3 regions of the Oscillibacter sp. GMB15532 genome follow, and region 2 is predicted to be linked to each of the others. Evidence: riboswitches for the same ligand, from Rfam matches in the RefSeq annotation. Region 2 holds a riboswitch; each other region holds the start of a gene.

The links. Region 2 has a riboswitch for lysine ahead of ABVS15_RS12655 (Na+/H+ antiporter NhaC family protein). Riboswitches for the same ligand answer to the same signal wherever they lie in the genome.
Region 1: linked by a shared signal. The riboswitch ahead of dapA (4-hydroxy-tetrahydrodipicolinate synthase) and the one ahead of ABVS15_RS12655 (Na+/H+ antiporter NhaC family protein) in region 2 are both predicted to bind lysine.
Region 3: linked by a shared signal. The riboswitch ahead of ABVS15_RS01615 (transporter substrate-binding domain-containing protein) and the one ahead of ABVS15_RS12655 (Na+/H+ antiporter NhaC family protein) in region 2 are both predicted to bind lysine.

What each region holds. Positions count from the first base shown of each region.
Region 1 covers NZ_JBEVTO010000004.1:7,345-14,804, forward strand. Annotated here, with positions in the region: gene ABVS15_RS05785 (ABC transporter permease) at 1-1,834, opposite strand, end outside; gene ABVS15_RS05790 (ABC transporter ATP-binding protein) at 1,827-2,594, opposite strand; gene ABVS15_RS05795 (sensor histidine kinase) at 2,741-3,724, opposite strand; gene ABVS15_RS05800 (response regulator transcription factor) at 3,727-4,407, opposite strand; lysine riboswitch at 4,652-4,817, shown strand; gene dapA (4-hydroxy-tetrahydrodipicolinate synthase) at 4,928-5,815, shown strand; gene dapB (4-hydroxy-tetrahydrodipicolinate reductase) at 5,812-6,525, shown strand; gene dapD (2,3,4,5-tetrahydropyridine-2,6-dicarboxylate N-acetyltransferase) at 6,601-7,296, shown strand; gene ABVS15_RS05820 (sodium/proline symporter) at 7,442-7,460, shown strand, end outside.
Region 2 covers NZ_JBEVTO010000010.1:110,649-118,108, reverse strand. Annotated here, with positions in the region: gene ABVS15_RS12660 (TrpB-like pyridoxal phosphate-dependent enzyme) at 47-1,432, opposite strand; gene ABVS15_RS12655 (Na+/H+ antiporter NhaC family protein) at 1,827-3,443, opposite strand; lysine riboswitch at 3,509-3,684, opposite strand; gene ABVS15_RS12650 (DUF523 domain-containing protein) at 3,765-4,196, opposite strand; gene ABVS15_RS12645 (DUF3783 domain-containing protein) at 4,193-4,585, opposite strand; gene ABVS15_RS12640 (NUDIX domain-containing protein) at 4,663-5,133, opposite strand; gene ABVS15_RS12635 (APC family permease) at 5,336-6,685, opposite strand; gene ABVS15_RS12630 (rod shape-determining protein) at 6,983-7,460, opposite strand, start outside.
Region 3 covers NZ_JBEVTO010000001.1:350,879-358,338, reverse strand. Annotated here, with positions in the region: gene ABVS15_RS01635 (hypothetical protein) at 1-561, opposite strand, end outside; gene spoIID (stage II sporulation protein D) at 1,021-2,043, shown strand; gene ABVS15_RS01625 (amino acid ABC transporter ATP-binding protein) at 2,133-2,873, opposite strand; gene ABVS15_RS01620 (amino acid ABC transporter permease) at 2,875-3,765, opposite strand; gene ABVS15_RS01615 (transporter substrate-binding domain-containing protein) at 3,818-4,717, opposite strand; lysine riboswitch at 4,868-5,037, opposite strand; gene ABVS15_RS01610 (phosphatase PAP2 family protein) at 5,314-5,877, shown strand; gene ABVS15_RS01605 (EAL domain-containing protein) at 5,874-7,460, shown strand, end outside.

The DNA.
Region 1 (7,460 bases), on a different contig from region 2:
GAACCGCCGCCACCGCCAAAGGGGCGAAAAACACCACCAATAGCTGGGAGTTGATGGACCGTCGGACGGTTTTCAGCTCCATCCCTACCTTCTGCATCACAAGATATCGCTCCCGATCCTCATAGCCCTCGGAGATTTGCTTGTAATAAATTATCAGGACGGCGGCCATCAGGAAAATGGTCCCCAAAAACACCCCGAGGAAGAAGAAACCGCCATTGAGCGAATAGTAATCCTGCCCGAAGCTCTCTCTGGTTTCAATGTTCAGCCGGGCCCAGTCTCCCGTGCCGGTGAAATCCAGCGTCTGTTCCAGCTCGTTTGGCTGCACGGCGCCCTCGTCCATAGCCCAAAAGCCGCGCCACTGCATGGGTTCCGTGTCCTGTGCGCCCAGAGAGGCCCGTTGGCCGTCATACAGCGCGTCAAACGTCTCGTCGGATACCACCATGTACAGCACATCCACCGCGGAGGGCTGGAATTCGGGTGGAGCAGGATACTGTGTGTCGGGCTTCGCCGCTGTCAGCGTCAGGTCGTCGGCATCGGAGAAGCGGAAGGTCAGGCTTCGTTTTTGCCCCGCCCCGTCTGCATACAGCAGCATGTCACCGTCGGAAAGCGCCGGAGCCTCCTTGCCGGTGACAGCGGCATAATCAGCGGGAGCCATAGCGCAAATCATGTTGTTGTAGGCAGAATTACCGCTTTTCACCTCCAGCGCACCGTTGTCTTCATGTACGCCGAAAGAGAGATAGCGATAACTGGAAACAGGCTCGACGGAGATTCCCTTTACGCCCAGCTGTTCGGCCATGGTTTTATAAAGTGCCTGCGGGTCAAAGGGATTCTCCTTCAACGGGTCATACTGAATCTCTGCCCGCAGGTTTCCGGGAAACTGCTCCTCCAGCGCCGCCTCGCTTCCCAGATACAGCGACAGCGTGCCCGAAATCATCACCAGCACCATGGTGGAAAGTACGCAGATATTGGCAAGGCCAACGGCGTTGCGCTTCATACGGTACAGCATTCCGGAAACGCCGATGAAATGGTTGATTTGATAGTAATACTGTTTATTGGCCCGCAGGGCCTTTAGCACCGCGATGCTCACGGCGGTAAACAGGCAGTACGTTCCGATGATGACCAGCAGCACCGCCACAAAATACATACCCAGCGCCGCCATGGCGGACCGGGTGGTGATGGCGATGGTATACCCTGCGCCCAGCGCAACAATGCCAATCACCGCCGTGATGACGCGAGTTTTCGGCTCCCGCTCTCCGGCGCTGCTTTCCCGCAGCAGCTCCGTGGGGTTTTGAACATGGATGCGGCGAAGATTGAGCAGCAGATTGAACAGCAATATGATTCCAAGCAGCCCAGCCGTCCCGGCAATTCCCTCGCCGGATACGTAAAAGCCGTATGCAATGTCCATCTGCATCAGGCGGCACAGCAGCAAAACCGCCAGCTTTTGCAGCAGCAGCCCCAGCAGCACGCCGCCCACAATACCTGCGGCGGCGGTATACGCCGTTTCAAGGCCGAGGACAATTGCAATATGCCGCTTGCCCATGCCCAAAACATTGTAAAGGCCCAGCTCCCGCTTGCGTCGCTTCATGAGAAAGCTGTTGGTATACGTCAGAAAAATCACGGCAAACACGGCGATGACAAAGGTGCCGATGCTCATAAACACGGAGAGATACATGTATCGGGAGCTGTTGGGCAAATCGGGTGCGTTTGCAAGGGCCAGCGCGATGTAATATGCCGCCGCCGTCCCGATGACGGTCAAAAGATAGGGGATGTAGAATTTTCCGTTCCGCGCCAGATTGACCAGCGCCATCCGCGGGTAGAAATGCCCCTTACTCATTTGCCTCACCGCCTTGCGCCAGCACCGTCAGCGTGTCGGAGATGCGGCCAAACTGCTGTTCCCGGGTGTTTTCCCCACGATAGAGCTGGTGATAGACCTCCCCGTCCCGCAGAAACAAAACCCGCTGGGCATGGCTGGCGGCCTTGACGGAGTGGGTCACCATTAAAATGGTCTGTCCGCCCCCGTTGATTTCCCCAAACAAATCCAGAAGCCGGTCGGAGGCCCGGGAATCCAAAGCGCCGGTGGGTTCGTCGGCCAGAACGATCTGGGGCTTTGTAATCAGCGCCCGGGCCACGGCGCAGCGCTGCTTTTGCCCGCCGGAAACCTCATAGGGATATTTACTTAAAATGTCCTTGATTCCAAGCTGCTCCGCCAGCGGCTTCAACGCCTTTTCCATCTCGCCGAACTCCTGCCGTGCCAGCACAAGCGGAAGAAAAATGTTATCCTGTAAAGAAAAGGTGTCCAGCAAATTAAAATCCTGAAACACAAAGCCCAGATTTGTCCGGCGAAAGGCCGCCATGTCCCGCTCCCGGATGTCGGAGACGGCCCGGCCTGCCAGCAACACCTCTCCGGAGGTGGGCTTGTCCAGCGCGGCCAGGATATTTAAAAGCGTGGTCTTTCCTGAGCCGGATTCCCCCATGATGGCCACGTATTCTCCCGGTTCCACGGAAAAGCTGACATTTTTCAATGCCTCCACCTGATTTCCGCCAAAGCGGGTGGTATAAATTTTTTGAAGATGAGATACTTCCAGAAGCGACATATGAAATTCCTCCTTTTGATGCTCTCATCTTAACAAGGTTTCCGTGGCCCAGCCATTGAATTCCCTTACAGTTTGGCCCGCAAGCTTACAGTTTTGTAAGTTTGCCCGTTTAAAGTCAATTTGAAGCCGCCAAAATGGGTAAATGACTATTCCTCCACCTGCCGTCCGTCGTGCAGCAGCAGGCGCACAATGGTCCCCACACCGGGCCGGGACACAATGGTAATTCCGTGGCCCAGATTTGTCAAAACCCGCCGGCTGAGATACAGCCCTATCCCCGTGGCTTTCCGGTCCTCCCGGCCATTATAGCCGGTGAAGCCCTTTTCAAATACCCGGGGCAGGTCCTCCGGACGGATACCGATGCCATTGTCCGCGATGGCCAGTGTCTCGCCGTCGGGATAGATGCGGACAGTGCCGCCCTCGGGCGTATATTTGATGGCGTTGGATAAAATCTGTCCCAGCACAAAGCCCAGCCATTTTTCGTCCGTCATAAGCGTCCGATTTGTCTCATGAAATTCCAGCGTCAGTTTTTTCAGGATAAACAGCCGCGCGTACCGGCGCAGACTTGCCCGGATGATTCCGTCCAGTTCGCAGCGGCGCAGAACATAATCCGTTGTGTCGCTGTCCAGCCGCAGATATCCCAGAACCATTTCCACGTATTCCTCAATCTTCAAAAGCTCCGCCGACAGGGCCTCCCGGTCCGTCTCTCCGCCGGACTGAAGCAGAAGCCGTCCGGCGGCAATGGGCGTTTTGATTTGGTGGGCCCACAGGGTATAGTAGTCCAGCAAATCCTGGCGGCTGTTTTCGCTTTGGGTCAAAAGTCGCGCCCGATGGGCACACACGTCGTTTAAAAGCGCCTGATAGTCTGCCTCCAGTGCGCTGCGGGGGCGGGGAAGAGGCAGAACCGTTTCATAAACGGCCTTTTTCAGCAGTTCCAGCTCCTTGTGGCGGTGGAGAAATCCGGCATAGCCCACCGCGAAAAACAGCAGGCCCAGCACGATGCATAAAAGCGCGGCGTACCCCACCGCCTCGGCGGGGTATGCATACAGCGACAAAACCCCGGCAAAAATGGCGGCGGATGCCGCCAGAAACAGCAGCAGCTTATACTGCCGTCTCAGATATTGTAGCAGCATCCTCAGTCCTCCACCAGATAGCCCGCGCCCTTTTTCGTGCGGATCAATGTTCCAAGGCCCGCCGCCTCCAGCTTTTTGCGCAGCCGGGCCACGTTTACCGTCAGGGTATTTTCATCCACAAACGCGTCGGATTCCCACAATCGGGTCATCAGACCCTCGCGGCTGACAATCCGGCCCCGGTTTTCCAAGAGCATCTGCAAAATTTTCAGCTCATTGCGGGTCAGCTCCACCTTCTCCGCCCCGGCGGTCAGCGTTCCGTCGGACAAATTCAGAACCGCCCCGCCGCAGGACAAAAGCTGGGCGGGTTCTCCGAAATCATAGGCCCGGCGCAGCAGCGCCTGCACCTTGGCGGTGAGGACGCTCAAATCAAACGGTTTTGCCAGAAAATCGTCTCCGCCCATGTTCATGGCCATGATCTGGTTCATGTCGTCTCCGGCGGAGGAGATGAACAGAATCGGGACCTTGGATACCCGCCGAATCTCCGTACACCAGTGATACCCGTTGAAAAATGGAAGAGACACATCCAGCAGCACCATCTGCGGCGCGGCGGCGGCAAATTCCGCCATCACATTCTGGAAATCCTTCACCCGGAGGACCCGATATCCCCAGCTTTCAAGATGCGCCTCCATAGCTCCGGAGATCACCGGGTCGTCCTCCACTATTAAAATACGGCAGCCGTTCAAATTCCGTACCTCCCTATGCGCTTGCCCGTCCCGCAGGGATTTTTGGAACGGCAAACCGCTGTGTTTTATGCGACCTAAAGACGCGTTTGCTCAAATACATAGTCTCAGGAGATAGTATAATCTATTTCCAATTTTAGCGCAACGCTTCACTTTTTGTCCGCCTGCCGCAGAATTTTGTGGATTTTTCCTCTCTGGGTCGGAAACTTGCTCTTGAATCCGGGCCGGAAAGATGCTATGATAACCCCAATAGGATAGAGGCGCGAATGAGACGGCGCTGCGGGAGCCGACAGGCAACGATCGCAGCGGAAGCGAATTCGCCGAACTGAATCGGCAGGTATGCCGTTTTGGTGGGTCCGGGGAGAATATCTCCGGGACTGTCCGTGGGAAACCGCGGGTGCGCTATCTGCTCACAGGGTACTTCCGCACGCTTTGTAGATTGGTGTGGGGGCGATTGTCGGTAGAGAGCGTTTTCTCTGCCGATTTTTTGTTGCTTAAACAATCAACGTATGGAGGAAACACTATGAAATTCGATCATGTACAGGGTTCAATCGTGGCCACGGTCACGCCGTTTCACGACGACGGGAGCGTCAATTTTGAGGTTTTGACCCAGCTTTTGGAGCGGCAGATTGCCGCCGGGACGGACGCCATTCTGGTTCTGGGAACCACCGGAGAATCCTCCACCATGACCCACGAGGAGGACGGCGCGGTGGTGGCCCACACGCTGAAAACGGTAAACGGCCGGGTTCCGGTGGTGGTGGGCAGCGGCTCCAACTGCACCGCTACGCAGGTGGAGTACGCAAAGCGCTATCAGGACATGGGGGCCGACGCGCTGCTGCTGATTACCCCCTACTACAATAAGACCAATGCCGAGGGCATGTATCACCACTTCGCCGACGTGGCGGACGCGGTGAATATCCCCTGCATTCTCTACAATGTTCCGGGCCGCACCGGCTGCGCCATCCCCGTGTCCGTGGTGGAGCGGCTGGCAAAGCACCCCAATATCGCCGCCATCAAGGAGGCCTCCGGCGATATGAGCTACGCCATGAAAATTGCCCACTGCATCGGGCCGGATTTTGCCCTCTATTCCGGAAACGACGACATCACTGTCCCCCTGCTTTCCATCGGCGGCAGCGGCGTGATCTCCGTGTACGCCAACGTGATGCCCAAGGAATGCCATGAAATTGTCACGGAATTTCTCCATGGCGACCGGGAAAAGGCGGTTGGGCAGCATCTGCGGTATTTGCAGGTGATGAACGATTTGTTTTTGGAGGTGAACCCCATTCCCGTAAAGACCGCTATGAACCTCATGGGCCTGAATGTAGGTCCCATGCGCCTGCCGCTCTATGAGATGAGCGGGGATGCAAAGCGGAAGCTGGAGGCCACCATGCGGGAGGCGGGTCTGCTGTGAAGCTGGTACTGATCGGACACGGAAAAATGGGGAAGCTGCTGGAGCAGCGGGCAACGGAGTTGGGCCACGAGGTGGTCGCCGCATTGGACCGGGAAAATCTTGCGCAGCTCGCCGCGCTTCCGGGGGCGGATATGGCTGTGGATTTTTCCCGACCGGAGACGCTGGGTGCGGTTGCCGCCTACGTCCGCCGCACCGGCACGCCTTTGCTCTCCGGTACCACGGGCTATACACCGAAGGAAATGGAGGAGCTTCGGGGGCTTGGAAGCGTTGCCCCGGTGCTCCACGCCGCCAATTTTTCTCTTGGCATTGCTGTGTTTCGCAGGGCGCTGGCTCAGGTTTCCGACACGCTGAAGCCTGCCTTTGACATTGAGATCGAGGAAACTCACCACAATCAGAAGGCCGACGCGCCCAGCGGCACGGCGAAGCTGCTTCTCTCCGCCATTGACCCCAACCGGGAATATACCCCCGTCTATGGGCGGGAGGGGAATACCGGTGCGCGGAACAAAAAAGAGATTGGGGTCCACGCCCTGCGGGGCGGCACCGTGGCGGGCACCCACACGGTTTCCTTTTTCGGCCCGGACGAGGAGCTGTCCATTACCCACCGGGCCGCCAGCCGCCTGATTTTTGTAAACGGTGCGCTCCACGCGGCGGGCCTGCTGGCGGGAAGGCCTGCGGGCTTTTATGTCCTTGAAGACCTGCTGTTCGGGTAATAAAAAAATTTTCAACCGGGCGGTGTGCATTTTGTGCAGGCCGCGCGGGAAGCCACTGGAAAGGAACGATAACCAATGAATGCACAGGAGATTATTGATTACATCGCAAATTCTGAAAAAAAGACCCCTGTGAAGGTCTATGTGAATACCTCTGGTCCGGTGGACTTTGGCTCTGCCAAGGTGTTTGGCTCCAACGGGAGCTACACTGTGTTTGGTGACTGGGCGGAGCTTGGCCCAGTTCTGGAGCAAAATAAGGCGAATATCACTGATTTGGTGGTGGAAAGCGACCGGAGAAATTCCGGCGTGCCCCTGCTTGACACCAGAAATATTTCCGCCCGCATCGAGCCCGGATCCATCATCCGCGAAAAGGTGGAGATCGGCGAGGGTGCGGTGATTATGATGGGGGCCATTCTCAACATCGGCGCCATCGTCGGTCCTGGAACCATGATCGACATGGGCGTGGTGCTGGGCGGACGGGCTACGGTGGGTGCGCACTGCCACATCGGGGCCGGCGCGGTGCTGGCCGGGGTGGTGGAGCCTGCCTCCGCAACGCCGGTAATCGTGGAGGACAACGTTCTGGTGGGCGCCAATGCCGTGATAATTGAGGGCATCCGCGTGGGCAAAAACGCGGTGGTGGCCGCCGGTGCGGTGGTGGTGGAGGACGTGCCTGAAAACGCCGTGGTGGCAGGTTGTCCCGCCCGGATTGTCAAAATGAAGGACGAAAAGACCGAGGGGAAGACTGCTCTGGTGGACGCGCTGCGTCGGCTGTGACGGCAGGGGACTTTCCGAATTCGTTCCAATTTAAAATATAGCCGGAATCCCGCATAAAAGCAATTTTGTGCGGGATTCCGTATTCCCTTTTAGAGGAAAATGTGGTATATTATAGAGCACTTGTGTGCAAAGGAGACTGGAAACTATGCTAAATACAGCAAATA
Region 2 (7,460 bases):
GGGGCACATCGCCGGTTCTTGATAGCCTAAGGGAACTAAACCTGCGTTACTCCTGAATCCCCGGCAGCTTGGGAATATAGGAAAATCCGTGGGCCAAATCCTCGTCGGTGGGGATATAATCGGTCATGCTGCCGTCGTGGTAAGACATATACGCCGCCATGTCAAAGTACCCGGTTCCGGTAAGGCCAAAGACAATGGTTTTGGCTTCCCCCGCTTCTTTGCACCGGATGGCCTCGTCAATGGCAACCCGGATTGCGTGGGCCGACTCCGGCGCAGGCAGCGTGCCTTCCACCTTCGCAAACAGCTTAGCCGCTTCAAAAACTTTGGTCTGCGTGACGGAGCGGGCTTCGTCCAAAAATCCGTCGTGATAGAGCTGGGAGAGAATGGGGCTCATGCCGTGGTAACGCAGCCCGCCCGCGTGGTTGGGCGCCGGGATAAAGCCGCAGCCCAGCGTATACATCTTAGCCAGCGGCGTGACCTTTCCCGTGTCGCAGAAATCATAGGCAAATCTGCCCCGGGTCAGGGAGGGGCAGGACGCAGGCTCCACCGCGATAAAATGCGGGGCCTGCTTTCCTGTCAGCTTATCGGCCATGAAGGGGGCCATCAGCCCGCCAAGGTTAGACCCGCCGCCCGCGCAGCCGATGAGGATATCGGGATATTCATCCAGCTTCTCAAGGGCCGCCTTTGTCTCCAGCCCGATAATGGACTGATGCAGCAGCACCTGATTCAAAACGCTGCCCAACACGTAGCGGTAGCCCTCTGTGGTGGTGGCCTTTTCCACTGCTTCGGAAATAGCGGTGCCAAGGCTTCCGGAGGTACCCGGAAATTCCTCCAGCATCCGGCGGCCCACCGCTGTGGTGTCCGAGGGGGAAGAGATAACGGACGCGTCATAGGTTTCCATCACGGCCTTGCGATAGGGCTTCTGCTCCGCAGAGCCCTTGACCATGAAGACCTTTAAGTCCAGCCCAAAATAGCCACAGGCCATGGACAGGGCGGTTCCCCACTGTCCCGCGCCCGTCTCGGTGGTGACGCCCCTCAGGCCCTGCTCCTTGGCGTAATACGCCTGCGCGATGGCGGAGTTCAGCTTGTGGCTGCCGCTGGTGTTGCCTCCCTCGTACTTGTAATAGATTTTCGCCGGAGTGTCCAACGCTTTCTCTAAACAGTAGGCCCGCACCAGCGGAGAGGGACGGTACATCTTGTAGAAATCGCGGACCACCTCGGGGATGTCGATAAAGCGGTCGGTGGCGTTCAGCTCCTGCCCAACAAGCTTCTCGCAGAAAATGGGCGTCATATCCGCGGGCGTCACGGGCTTCAGCGTGCCCGGGTGCAGAATGGGGCGGTGGTCGGTCTTCATGTCCGCGCGCACATTGTACCACTGCTTCGGCAGCTCCTGTTCGGTCAAATAGGTTTTGTACGGGACTTTGCGTTCCATAGTGTTCCCTTCCTTTCTGAAGCATTCGACCGAATCATCGGCCAAACAAAAAATAAAAAAAGCCCTTGTCCCTGCAAATACTTGCAGGGACAAGAGCGATTTCACTCCTGTGGTGCCACCCGGCTTGGCGCGGTATCCGCGCCCACTTTTCAGCACACTGTCATGTGCCGGCCTTTTTTAACGGGGCGCCCTCCCCGTCTCCCCTACTAAGCTTCCGCCGTTCGGTTCACCCTTGCCGGTCCATTCGCCAAATCTGCCCGCGCCGCATTTCCACCGTCAGCGGCTCTCTATACCGGGCTCGGATATGGGTACTCACTCCGGCGCTTCAGTTTGTTGTAATTGTTGTAATTAAAGCGTAGTATACCCGCCGCGCTGCGGTTTGTCAACTGATTTTTTAAGCTTTCCTGAAATATGCCGCAAAAACCAGCGTCCCCAGCATCAGTACAATCCCCACTGGCAGCGCCAGCCACGGGGCAATTCCCGCGGTTGCAAAGGTGCCTGCCACGATATAGGTCACGCAGCTCACCACCGCCGCAGTGACGGCGTAGGGCAACTGGGTGGACACATGGCTCACATGGTCGCACTTGGCCCCTGCCGAGGCCATGATCGTGGTGTCGGAAATGGGAGAGCAGTGGTCCCCGCACACCGCGCCAGCCATGCAGGCGGAGACGCAGATGATGCTCAGGGGATTGCCGCCTTCCAGCGGAAACACGCTCAGCACAATGGGAATCAGAATGCCGAAGGTGCCCCAGGAGGTGCCCGTGGCAAAAGCCAGCAGACAGCCGATCACAAACACAATGGCGGGCAGCAGAAGCTGGAAGCTCTGGGCAGAGTTCTGCACCACGGCGGCCACAAACTCCCGCGCGCCCAGAGAATCGGTCATGGCCTTCAGGCTCCACGCAAAGGTGAGAATCAGGATGGCCGGAACCATGGCCTTGAAGCCCTCCGGGATGCAGTCCATCATTTCCTTAAAGCTCAGCCGGCGGCGCAGCAGGTAAAACCCAATCGTAAACGCCAGACCGAAGGCACTGCCCAGCAGTAGGCCCACGGATGCGTCAGACCCGGAGAAAGCATCCACAAAGCTCACCCCGGAGAAAAATCCGCCGGAATAAATCATCCCCATGACGCAGAAGATCACCAGCACCACGATGGGCGCCACCAGGTCCGCCACGGTGCCGTTCTGCGATACGTTGATTTCATCCTCCGCGGCGTAGGGGTTTTTCCCGGAAAACAGATCTCCCTTGTCCGCATTGGCCTCATAGACTGCCATAGGGCCGAAATCCGCTTTCAGTACCACCAAGCCGATCATCATGACGATGGTCAGCAGGGCGTAATAGTTATAGGGGATGGCGCGGATAAACAGCGCAAGGCCAGACCCGTCCTCCACAAAGCCGCTGACGGCGGCGGCCCACGAGGAGATGGGTGCGATGATGCAAACCGGCGCGGCCGTTGCGTCGATCAGATAGGCCAGCTTCGCCCGGGAGACGTTGTGGCTGTCCGTTACGGGGAGCATCACACTGCCCACAGTAAGGCAGTTGAAATAGTCGTCAATGAAAATCAGAATCCCTAAAACAATGGTGGCAAGCTGTGCGCCCGCCCGGGTTTTGATGTTCTTCTGCGCCCAGCGGCCAAAGGCCGCAGAGCCGCCCGCCCGGTTCATCAGGCTCACCATGGCTCCCAAAATCACCAGAAACGCAATGATGCCCACATTATAGCCGTCGGAAAGGACGGAGACGATTCCGTCCTGAAACACGTGTGTGACAGTCCCCTCAAAGGAAAATCCGGACCACAGCAGCCCGCCGGTGAGAACACCCAGAAACAGTGAGGAATAGACCTCCTTGGTCACAAGGGCCAGCGCAATTGCCACCACCGGGGGCAGCAGGGACCAGATCGTCTCGTAAAACACGGGGGACGCACCGGTTCCCTCCCCGGCGGCCAGAACCGGAATGGTCAGCAGGGCCAACACCGCGGCGGCAAGAAGTGCCGCCTTTCGGCAGGGTTTGTTCCTCATGGAAGCTCCTCCAAAAAAATAAAGTCATGACCAAGCGTCATGACTTCATACCTCAAACCCGTACGAATCACGACAGCGCTCCGCCCCGCAGGGCGACAGTCCGGCGGATGTTCTCCGACGAACCGACTCCGTCCCCGTCAGGCCCCGGGAAACAAAGCCTCGGCGGCAGTCCCTTTCCCGTCTCCCCCTCTAAGCCTGTTTGGGAAACGCTACTTTTGACTGTCGCACCTCTATCATGCAATACGTTTGATTATAGCAAAGCTTCTATAAAAGTCAACCATTTGCGGCAAAAATCCGCCGATTCCCCCAATTTTCCACCCATCAGCCCAGCAGTTCTTCCAAACGGGACTCCCCGTATACAGGAATGCCCTCCGCCTTTAAAAGCGCCGCAGCCACGCCGTCTCCGGCGGTCAGTCCGCCGGAAAAGTATCCGTCGTGAAGCACACCGCAGCCGCAAGAGGGGCTGCGCTCCTTCAATAGCGCCGCCTCACAGCCAAACAGCCGCGCCAGCTCCAGCGCGGCCTGCGCTCCTCTTTCAAATTCCGCCGTCACATCAGCGCCCTCCCGGGTGAAAACGCGCCCCTCCCGACATTCGGCTGGCAGGCGGGGCGTTGGCAGTCCGCCCAGCTGCTCCGGACAGACCGGAACACATTCGTGCCGCTCCAGCAGCGCGCCGATCCCCTCAAGGCGCTTGGCCCCGCCGTCGTACCGGCAGGGCAGGCCAAGCAGGCATGCAGAAACCAGTAGCTTCATTTCTTCTCCGCCTGCTCCCGCTTGCGGGCCTCAATCTCCCGTCGCTCCCGCTGAAGCTCCGTAAACAGGGCGATGCCGTCCCACTCCTGATTCCATTTGGTCAGCACCGCCTTATAGCATCCTGCGCCCACGCCCGCCTGGCGCAGGGCGGTCAAAAGCCCGTCCAACTGCTGCTCCAAATCGCAGAAAACCATCATTTGGCCCCCCAACTTTCCGGAGAATACGCCCTCCCGGGCAGGTCGGGTTTCCCGCCCAGCCAGCGCACCCACAGGCGTACGCCATCCGTCCCGGAAGACGGGCCTCACCTCCGCCCCAAAGGGTCCCACGGCGGCCTTAATCACCAGAATATCGTTCAGCTCCTCAAAGCCGTACAGCAAAATCGTACCCATGCCTTTGCTCCTTTCCAAATTCAGCCTTCACCGGAAAATCCGGTGATTTTTCAGAACGCGCCCTTCCCGTTTCCTCGTTAAAGCGCCAAGGGCATACCATTTAATACGGCTTCCGCCAGTGTCTGTCCCTCGTAGCGCAGCTTTAAGGAAAAAAAGGGCGCGTCGGACTCCAAAAGGTCAAGAAAAATGTTGTCCCCGCTCCACAGAGGCAGCCTGCGCAAATCTTTTTTTCCGATCCATTGCAGGTCCCCCTCGTCGCACACGGTCTGCTCCCCCGTCCACGCGTCGGCGGTGAACAGGTGCATATACTCCCCTTCCCACTCATCGGAGAGGAAGGTCACAAGCCCCCGATAGCGCCAGCTGGTCAGGGTCAGCCCCGTCTCCTCCTTCGCCTCCCGCAAAAGGCACTCCTCCGGGCTTTCCCCTTCGAGAAACTTTCCGCCCACGCCAATCCATTTGTCGTGGTTCAAGTCGTTTTTCTTTTTCACGCGGTGGAGCATCAGGTATTCGTCCCCCCGCTCCAGATAGCACAGCGTGGTGTTTAACACAAAATCCCCCCACAGTCCTTTTTATCAATTATCTCACAGGCCCACATTGCCATTGTGGGATCCATGCATCATAGCCGCTTTGTTATTATTATACCTCATTCCCAGCAAATGGCAAGGCAAAACCGCCGGTCCCGGTGAAACGCGCCCAATCGGCGCGCCCTTTACCCGGACCGGCGGAAACCGTTTAAAATTGGCGCCGCACTCAGGCGTCTTTGCGGTAAAAGAAGTTGCCCACCAGCATAAACACCGCGTAAACCACCAGATAGTAAAACACCTTGACACCATAGCCCGCAAAAGCGGCATACACCATAAAGCCGCAGCCGCACAGCCCCAAAGCCGGCATGACAAGGCGCTTGAACGCGCCCAGCGTCCGCTCCTTGCGCATAAACTGGATAAACATGGCGATATACATGCCGTACAGCGTGATAATGGGCAGCTCCGAGGAGTCGAAGGAGAAGGGCCCGAACCAGCCCGCCGTCAGGTTGGCCCCGTAGAAATACAGCAGCCAGAACGCGGCGAACAGCAAGGAGAAAATCGCGGAGTTGTTGGGCATGTTGGTCACCGGGTCCACCTGCCGGAACATCTCGGGTTTGGGGCCCTGTCCCCGGGCGGCCAGCGCGTAAAAGCTGCGGCAGTTCGCCAGCATCAGGCCATTCAGCGTTCCAAGGCAGGAAATGACAATCAGCACGAACACCACGGTGCCCGCAGCCTCGCCGAACACCCGCTGATAGGCCATCTTCGCGGCGGCCTGCCCGCTGGCCATCAGCTCTTCGGTGGTCACCGCACCGTTGAGGCCAATGTAATACAGGATATAGGTAATCACCACAACGAAGGACCCCAGCACCAGCGCCCGGGGAAGATTTCTCTTGGCATCCTTCAATTCCGCGTTGATGGAGGTGGCCAGCACCCAGCCCTCATACGCAAACGCCACCGCCACGGTGGCCTTCATCAGCCCTTCGCCGGAGGAAACCGTGGCTGCGGAGATGGTGGCAAAGTTCTGCGCCATCTGCCCGTTGACAAGACCCACGACGACGCCCACCACGCCCATCAGCAGCAGAGGAACCATTTTAATCACGGTGGTGGAAACCTGAAACTTTCCCGCGATGCGGGGAGAGAGCGCGTTCAGCGCATAATCCGCGCACAGGAAAAAGCAGGCCAGCACAAGGCAGGACCCGCCGGTGATGTCCCAGCCCACCAGCACGGAAAAATATCGGGCGGAAACCCACGCCAGCACGCTGGTGAGGGCAGGGGTATAGATGGTGCCCATAAACCAGCCCATCAGATACGCATACCGCTTTCCCACCGTTGCCTCGGCATAATCCACCACGCCGTTGACCTTTTCATACCGGGTGGCCATGGTGGCGAACACATAGGAGCACACAATCATGATTGCGCCTACAATCAGCCACGCCAGAATTCCCAGCGGCATGTTCCCGCCGGTCTGCACCAGCACCGCCTCCGCCTTGAAGAACACGCCGGAGCCGATGACGATTCCCACCACCATGCAAATGGCCGTGGGCAGGCCGTACTTTTTTTCTAATCCGTTTTCCATGTTTTCCTCCGTTTATTTGCTTTAAAGTGTTGAATTTATACAATTTAACTTATTTAGCATAGCAGACTATTGTATATTTCGCAAGATACTTTTTTATATTTACCCTATTTTTTAAAATCTATCTCCCCGCCGTTTTTCCGCCATGCCCCGGTCAAGGGCAAAAATTCAGGGCCCCGGGAAACTCACTCCCCGGGGCCCTGCCCTGCGCCGCCCAGAGGCGGCGGACCTTATGTTTGAAAAACGCAGGCTGATTCTTTAACCGTCTAAAAAGCCCGATCGGCAAAGCCGTTCGGCTTTTTAGTTCATCTGGCGGCGACGGCTCAGATTCTGGGTGCCGTCTTGCATGTTGTTCAGCTCCTCCAGACTTTTACCGGTGCCAAGGGCCACACAGGAGATGGCATCCTCCGCCACCATGGTGTGGATGCCCGTCCGGGCGGCCACCAGCTTGTCAAATCCGGAAACCAGACTGCCACCGCCGGTCATGACAATGCCGTTGGTGGAAATGTCCGCCACCAGCTCGGGGGGCGTGCGCTCCAAAACGGAGTGGATCGCCTCCATAATGCGCTCCACCGGCTCTTCAAAGGCGTCCATCATCTCCGTGGAGCTGACGGTGATGACCTTGGGCAGGCCCGTCAGCAGGCACCGGCCCTTCACGTCCAGCGTCTCCTCCTCTTCCTTGGGGAAAACGCAGCCGATTTTGATTTTCATATCCTCGGCGGTCCGCTCGCCCACCAGCAGGTTGTGCTTGCGGCGCATATATTTCACCACGGCCTCG
Region 3 (7,460 bases), on a different contig from region 2:
TTCCAGCGCGGGGTTTGCGGCGCGGACCCGGTAGTCCAGCACCAGATGAAACACCAGCGCCACGGGGGCAGGCAGAAGTAAGACTGGTGGCGGGGTCCTGCGGGAGCGAGAGTGCCGCCCGGCACCTGCCGAAAAAGCGACGGGCAGCAGACACAGGGCGGAAAGCGCGGTCAGGCCGCCGCAGGCCAGCGCAACTCCTGCGGGAGGGGCCCCGCTGCCGGGAAAGCCTGCGGGAGCTGAAAGGGCGGCCCGTACCTCTGCCCCCCCGGAAAGAGCCAGCAGGAAGACGCCGACCAGCAGCAGGGGTGCGGCTCCCTGCGCGGAAAAGACATCCTGAAACGGGCGGGGGTCGGGGCGGCGATCAGGCAGGCGGCGGGCAAGCAAAAACAGCCCCACCCCCAAAAGAGCCAGCAAAACCCACAGAAGATGTCCGAAAAGATTTCCGGGAACGCTCAGTCCGGTTTCCGGAATCAAGCCGGTGCGCGCCTGCGCCAGCCGCAGAAAAAAGGCCGCCGCGCCGCCCGCCGCCGCCAAAACAGCCATAGCCGTGGTGTGTTTCATTCCGGTCCTCCTTGAAAAGCCGGGCATAGCCCCCGGCGCAATTTGGTAATATTTTTCGCTCGCCCGGTTTGCGGTGTCTTCGTAGCGGGCGGAGATTTTCCCGCCACGCCCCAAAGGAAGCGGTACTGCTCCGACCGTGGGGACGAGACGCGTGCAGGGTTCCCCGTGATTGCTAAAGGCGCAAAGGGGCTGATACTGGGGTCATTATACGCCCGCCAAGGCGGTTTGTCCACACCGCGGCGAGGGAAAACGCATCGGGCGGCGAGGTTGCCGCTTTGGGCAATCCATGTTATAATCAAACGCCGCAAAATTCGACAGCTTATACGCAGGACTGTTTTTTATCTTCCGCGCATATGCTGAAGAAACCGCGGATTGCGGGCGTACTTTGATCAATTTACGGAAAGTGTACAGGCTGTTCAAAAGGTAAATGCTTTTTGGAGCGGCGGGAAAGGAAACGAGATGAGACGGTATCTGGGCATGTCGGCGGTGCTGCTGGGCCTGCTTTTTTTGCTGCCGCTGATTACCGTGACGACCCATGTGGTCCGGCGGGAGGCGGAGGCGGGGACGAAGCGGGAGCTGAAGCCGGAAACGCCGGAAATTGAGCTGCTGCCCCAGGGGGAGACGGACGGGTCTTACACCATCCGGGTTCTGCTGGGGGAAGAGGTGAAGACCATGACCATGGGGGAATATCTTCAGGGTGTGGTGCGGGCGGAAATGCCCGCCTCCTTCGAGCAGCAGGCCCTGTGCGCCCAGGCGGTGGCGGCACGGACCTATACGATGTATAAGATGGCCACCGGCGGGAACCACGGCGACACGGCGGATGTCTGCGGTGATCACACCTGCTGTCAGGCGTATCTTGATAAGGAGACTGCCGCGTCCAACTGGGGGGACAGCGCGCAGGCTTACGAGGCGAAGGTGGAAAACGCCGTCGCCCTCACCGACGGGCAAACGATTCTATACGGCGGGCAGCCCATTTTGGCGGTGTTTCACTCATCCTCCGCCGGGAGCACAAAGCGGGCGGGCGAGGTGTGGACTGACGATCTGCCCTATCTCCAGAGCGTGGAGAGCCCGGAGGGGGAAAGCGTGCCCAATTATTACAGCCGCGCGGAGTTTACCCCGGCGGAGTTCAAGAAGCTGTTTCTGGCGGCCTATCCGGAGGCGGACCTGTCCGGCGCTGCCGGAGGATGGATGAAGGATTGGGCCATCAGCGAGGACAGCAATGTGGAGTCTGTCACGGTGGGCGGCGTCAGCGTCCGGGGGACGAAGCTGCGCACCATTTTCTCCCTGCGCTCTTCCACCTTTGAAGCGGAGGTGGCCGACGGGAAAATCGTCTTCTTTGTCACCGGGTACGGCCACGGCGTGGGCATGAGCCAATATGGCGCCCAGCAGATGGCAAAGGACGGCAAGGACTGGAAAGAGATTATCACCCACTACTATTCCGGCGTCACCGTGGCGGTGCATACGCCGGAGCGGCTGTCGTAATAAAAAAAGGGCTTGAGGATTTTATGTCCTCAAGCCCTTTTGCTTTTTGAAAAGGCGCGCAGGGGTTTGTTACAGTTGATTCCTGCGGCTTACACGCTGCGAAAGCGTGAGAGAAAGTCCCGGGTTTCCTGTCTTTGGGGGTTGCCCAGAAGTTCCTCCGGCGTGCCCTCCTCGCAGATAACGCCCTGATTCATATACACCACCCGGCTGCTCACGTCCCGGGCGAAGGCCATCTCGTGGGTCACCACCAGCATGGTCATCCCCTCCCGGGCCAGGTCCTTCATCACGTCCAGCACCTCGCCCACCATCTCAGGGTCCAGCGCTGAGGTCGGCTCGTCAAACAGCAGCACCTCCGGCTCCATGGCAAGCGCCCGGGCGATGGCCACCCGCTGTTTCTGCCCGCCGGAGAGCTGACGTGGCCTTGCGTTGATATAGGGCGCCATGCCCACCCGGTCCAGATATTGAAGGGCGGCGGTCCGGGCCTCCGCCGGGTCCTTTTTCAGGACCTTCACCTGTCCCGCCACGCAGTTTTTCAAAACGGTCATGTTGTTGAACAGGTTGAAGGATTGAAACACCATTCCCACCCGGGAACGGTATGCGGCCGCATCCACACCCCGGTCCGCCATGTTCTTCCCGTGAAAGAGAATCTCGCCGGAGGTGGGGGTTTCCAACAGGTTCACGCAGCGAAGCAGCGTGGACTTTCCGGAGCCGGAGGAGCCGATGATGGAGGTCACGTCCCCTTTTTCCACCGTGAAATCGATGTCCCGCAGCACCTGATGACTGCCGAAGGCCTTGCCCAGATGGCGGATTTCAAGAATCGTCTCGCCCATGTCAGATCTCTCCTCTCTCGGTCAAGTTCCGCTTTTTGGAGGACTGCTTGGAATTTTTCCGGTATTCCTTGCTGTGCTCGTCAAAATTGCTGCCCTTGCCGGGGTGGTTGTAGGTTCCGGCGGTCATGGTCAGAGAATCGGTCTGTACCAGCTCGTAGCTGTCGGACCCGTCCATCCGCCGCTCCACCCACCGCAGCAGGAAAGAAGCCGCAAGGGTCATGGTGAGATAGCCCGCCATTTCGATGGTGGCGGAGGGAAAATACGTGAAGGTGGCCCCGGAAATCGCCTTGTGGGCGGCAAAAAAATCGGTAAAGCCGATAATGAACATCACGGAGGTGTCCTTGATGTTGATAATCAGGTTGTTGCCAATCTGGGGCATGATGTTCCGCAGGGCCTGGGGCAGAATGACCCCCAGCATGGTTTGGAAGTGGGTCATGCCGATGGCCTTGGCCCCCTCCGTCTGGCCGGGATCGATGGAGAGAATGCCGCCCCGGACGGACTCGGCCATATATGCGCCGGTATTGACGGATACCACCAGAATCGCCACGGTCCAGATACCCTCAAAGCGGAGAGAGTTGTTGGTGAAATAGGGCAGGCCGTAGTAAATGAACACTGCCTGCAAAATCATGGGCGTGCCCCTGAAAACCTCGATATAAATGCGCAGCAGCACCCGCACCAATCCCAGACCCAGCCGCTTGACGGGGTGGTCGGATTTGGCGCTGGGAATGGTCTGCAAAATACCGCAGCCAAGCCCGATGACGCAGCCGATTAACGTGGCCACCACGGCCAGAATCAGCGTGCGGCGGATGCCGCCCAGATAGCTCACCGTGCCGTATTTGGCCCAGAGGTCGGTAATGTCGGCGGCCAGTTGTGGAAATCTTGACCAGTCCATAATGGTTCCCTCGTTCTCTCAGTATTCAGCGGGCGCGCCCGGACAGGGAGGCTCAGGCCCCGATGGGCTGCACCGCCACGGCCTGCGCCATCAGGTCGTTGAAATCGTCGGCAGTCATGCCGGAGAGGACGGAGTTCATGGCGTCCTTCAGCACGGTGTTGCCCTTCATGACGGAGATGCCGATGTTCACGTCCTCGTCGGACACTTCAAAGTCGTCACCGGAGCCGGAGAAGTCCAGCAGCTTGAAATCGGGATAGGCCACCATCGCGCCCTGTGCGGTGGGCATATCGGTGCACACAAAGTCCACCGCGCCGGTTTCCAGCGCCATCAGCATGGCGGGGGCGGATTCCGCAGCCGTGCGGATATCGGCCCCTTCAATCTGGGGCAGGCAGGTTTCATACCAAATGGTGCCCTGCTGGCTGGTGCAGGAGCCGCCGGCAAGGTCGCTGATGCCCTTGGCGTTTGCAAAGGCACTGTTTGCCTTGGTCAGGCATATGATGGAGGCGTACAGATAGGGGCCTGCAAAGTCCACCTGCTCCGCCCGCTCGGCGGTCATGGACTGGCCCGCGATCACCGCGTCCACGGCGCCGGACTGAACGGCGGGTACCAGAGATTCCCACTCCAGCCGGACAATTTCCAGCTCCCAGCCGTTGGCCTCGCAGAGCTTTTTGGCCATCATCACGTCGTAGCCGTTGGCGTATTCACTGGTGTCCCGGATGGGAACAGCGTCGTTGGAGTCATCCGGCTGGGACCAGTTGTAGGGCGCGTAGCCGCACTCCATGGCCACGGTCAGCACCCCGTCCTCCACGCCGGAGGGGACCGCGCCGTCGGCGGAGGACGCGGAGGAACCGGCAGCCGCACCGGAGCCGGAGGCCGCCGGGGCAGAGCCGCCGCAGGCGGCAAGAGACGCAGTCATGGCCAGAGCCAGAACAAGAGCAAAAAACTTCTTCATAAAAGATCCTTCCTTTCAACTCAACCAATGGTATTTTGTGGCGGCGGGCACTGAATATCCCTCTCCCCACGCCGCAAAGGAGAACGACAAAAAACGGGCCGCTTTGACGCAAAGCGACCCGTGGAAAAAGCAGGCAGAACTGCCCGATTCAGCCATGATAGCGCTTCACAAAAAATGTGACAGTCCGTCGGGTATTCCCCGCCGGCCCAGGTGTCTTGGAGCAGGCAGCTCCAAAATCCTTCGGCGACGTCCCCTTTCCCGCGGCGGCTGCCTGCCGACTTACTCACGGTACTGATGGACCTCGCGCCTCTATCTGAGCGATCCAATTTTGAGGTATCCTATCACGATATGAAGGGGATGTCAACTGTATTCCCAAATTTTTTTTGCATTTTTGTGCAAAACATAAAAATTGGTGGAATTTAGGGCAAAGCAATTGAAACTCGTTTGACTTTGGTGGAATTGCGCATAAATAATCCTTTTCAAAATTGGAAGCAGATGGTACAATGGCCACAGTGGACGACATTGCTTTGTACGGGGGCTTTGAAAGCTTTCCGGCGCAGCCGATTTTGCGCCGGCCGTATGGGAGAGGTGTGCGGGTGAGGGAGCTGGAATTCGGCGTTTTAAACTGGATACAGGAGAATTGCCGGACGGAGCTTCTGGACGGGTTGATGCCGCTGATCAGCGCGCTGTGCAATCACGGAGAAATCTGGATTGCGCTGGCGGCAATTTTGCTTTTTATGCGGAGATATCGGCGTACCGGCGCGGTTTTGGCGCTGGCGCTGCTTTTAGATGTGCTGCTTTGCAACGGGATTCTCAAGCCGCTGATTGCCCGGGTGCGGCCCTGCGACGTGAATCCGGCGGTAACACTTTTGATTTCCCGGCCGCAGGACTGGTCGTTTCCCTCCGGGCACGCGGCGGCGTCCTTTGCCGCGGTGGGCGCTCTGCTGTCGGAGAAGCGCGGCAGACTGTTGGGGCCCGTCTTGGTTTTGGCGGCCCTGATTGCTTTTTCACGGCTGTATTTATATGTGCACTGGCCCAGCGATGTGCTGGCCGGCGCGTCGCTGGGTTTGGCGCTGGGCTTGGCCGCCGGACATTTGATGCGGTGGGCAGATAAGAAAACGGGGCGGTTTCGTCCCGCCGGAGGAGAGGGAGAGACGTGAAGGACACGCGGAAGAAACAGAAAATTCTTCTGGTGGACGGGGATGGAGAGCGCCGTCAGCAGACTGCCGGGGTCCTGCATGGCACGTTTTGCGTCACGTCCGCGCTGGACGGGGAAATGGCGGTGGACATCCTGCGGACGCGGCAGGATTTTGCCGCGATTGTGCTGCAATGCCGCCTGTTTGAGTTCAGCGGGTTTGATGTGATGCACTTTCTTCATACGAACCGGCTGCTCAAGTCGATTCCCGTGGTTGCCATGGGGACGGCGGAGGACGAGCTGAAGGCGCTGAGCCTTGGCGCCGCCGCGTTTTTTGAGGAGTCCAGAGAGCCGGATATTCTCGCCTGCCAGGTGCAGAATCTGGTGAATCTTTTCTGGAGAGATCGGGATTTGGACCCGCTGACCGGCGTTTTGCAGTGGGAACCGTTTTTAAAAAAGGCACGGGACACGCTGGCGGAGATGGAACAGGATAATCGGCCGAGGTCGCTGTCCATCATCTTTTTAAACATGGACCGCTTCAAGGTGTTCAACGATCTTTTCGGCAGGGCCACGGGCGACCAGCTTTTGCGGAATCTGGCGGCAAAGCTGTCCGCGATGCGGGGCGTGATTCACGTGGGCCGCGTGGGTGGGGACCGGTTTGTGATGCTGTGCCGCACGGAGGAACTGGAGCTTTCCCGGTTTAACCGGCTGGGCGCCGATCTGATGCGGCGGCTGCACCTGAAATACGCGTTGCATTTGTGCTGCGGCGTCTATGAAATCGACGATCCCACGCTTCCGGTGGTGGAGCTGTGTGACCGCGCGCAAATCGCGCAGGAAACCGTTTCCGGCCGCAGCGACAAGAGCGTGGCGCTCTATGATGAGGAGCTGCGCCGGAGCCTGCTGTGGGAGCAGGAGGTGGCCTCCGGGATGTATGAGGCGCTGGAGCAGGGGCAGTTTCAGGTGTATCTTCAACCGATTTTCAGCCTGTCGTCCAACGCGCCCGTGTCGGCGGAGGCACTGGTGCGCTGGGATCACCCCAAGCGGGGGCTGATTCTCCCCAATCAATTTATCTCCATCCTTGAAAAAAACGGCTTTATCAACCGACTGGACCAGTATGTCTGGGAGCAGGTGTTTCAGTATCTGGCGGAGCTGAAGGCGGCGGGCTATCCCGACGTGACCATTTCCGCCAACATGTCGCGGCTGGATATTTACAGCGCGGATATCTGCGGGCTGCTGACAGGACTTGCAAAAAAGTACGATGTGAACCCCGCCGTCTTTCGGATTGAGGTGACGGAGAGCGTCTATATGGAGGACCCGGGTCAGATGCTGGATTTGACACGGCAGCTCAACGCAGCGGGCTTTGCCGTTTTGATTGACGATTTTGGCAACGGCTACTCCTCTTTGAATATGCTGATGAATATGACGGTGTCGTCTTTGAAGCTGGACATGGGCTTTATCCGCAGCGTTGGCAGCGACGAGCGGACCAACTGCGTGGTCAGCAGCATCGTGCGCATGGCCAAGTGGCTGGAGATGAGCGTGGTGGCGGAGGGGGCGGAGACACAGACCCATGTGGATTATCTGCGCTCCATCGGCTGTGACCGGGTGCAG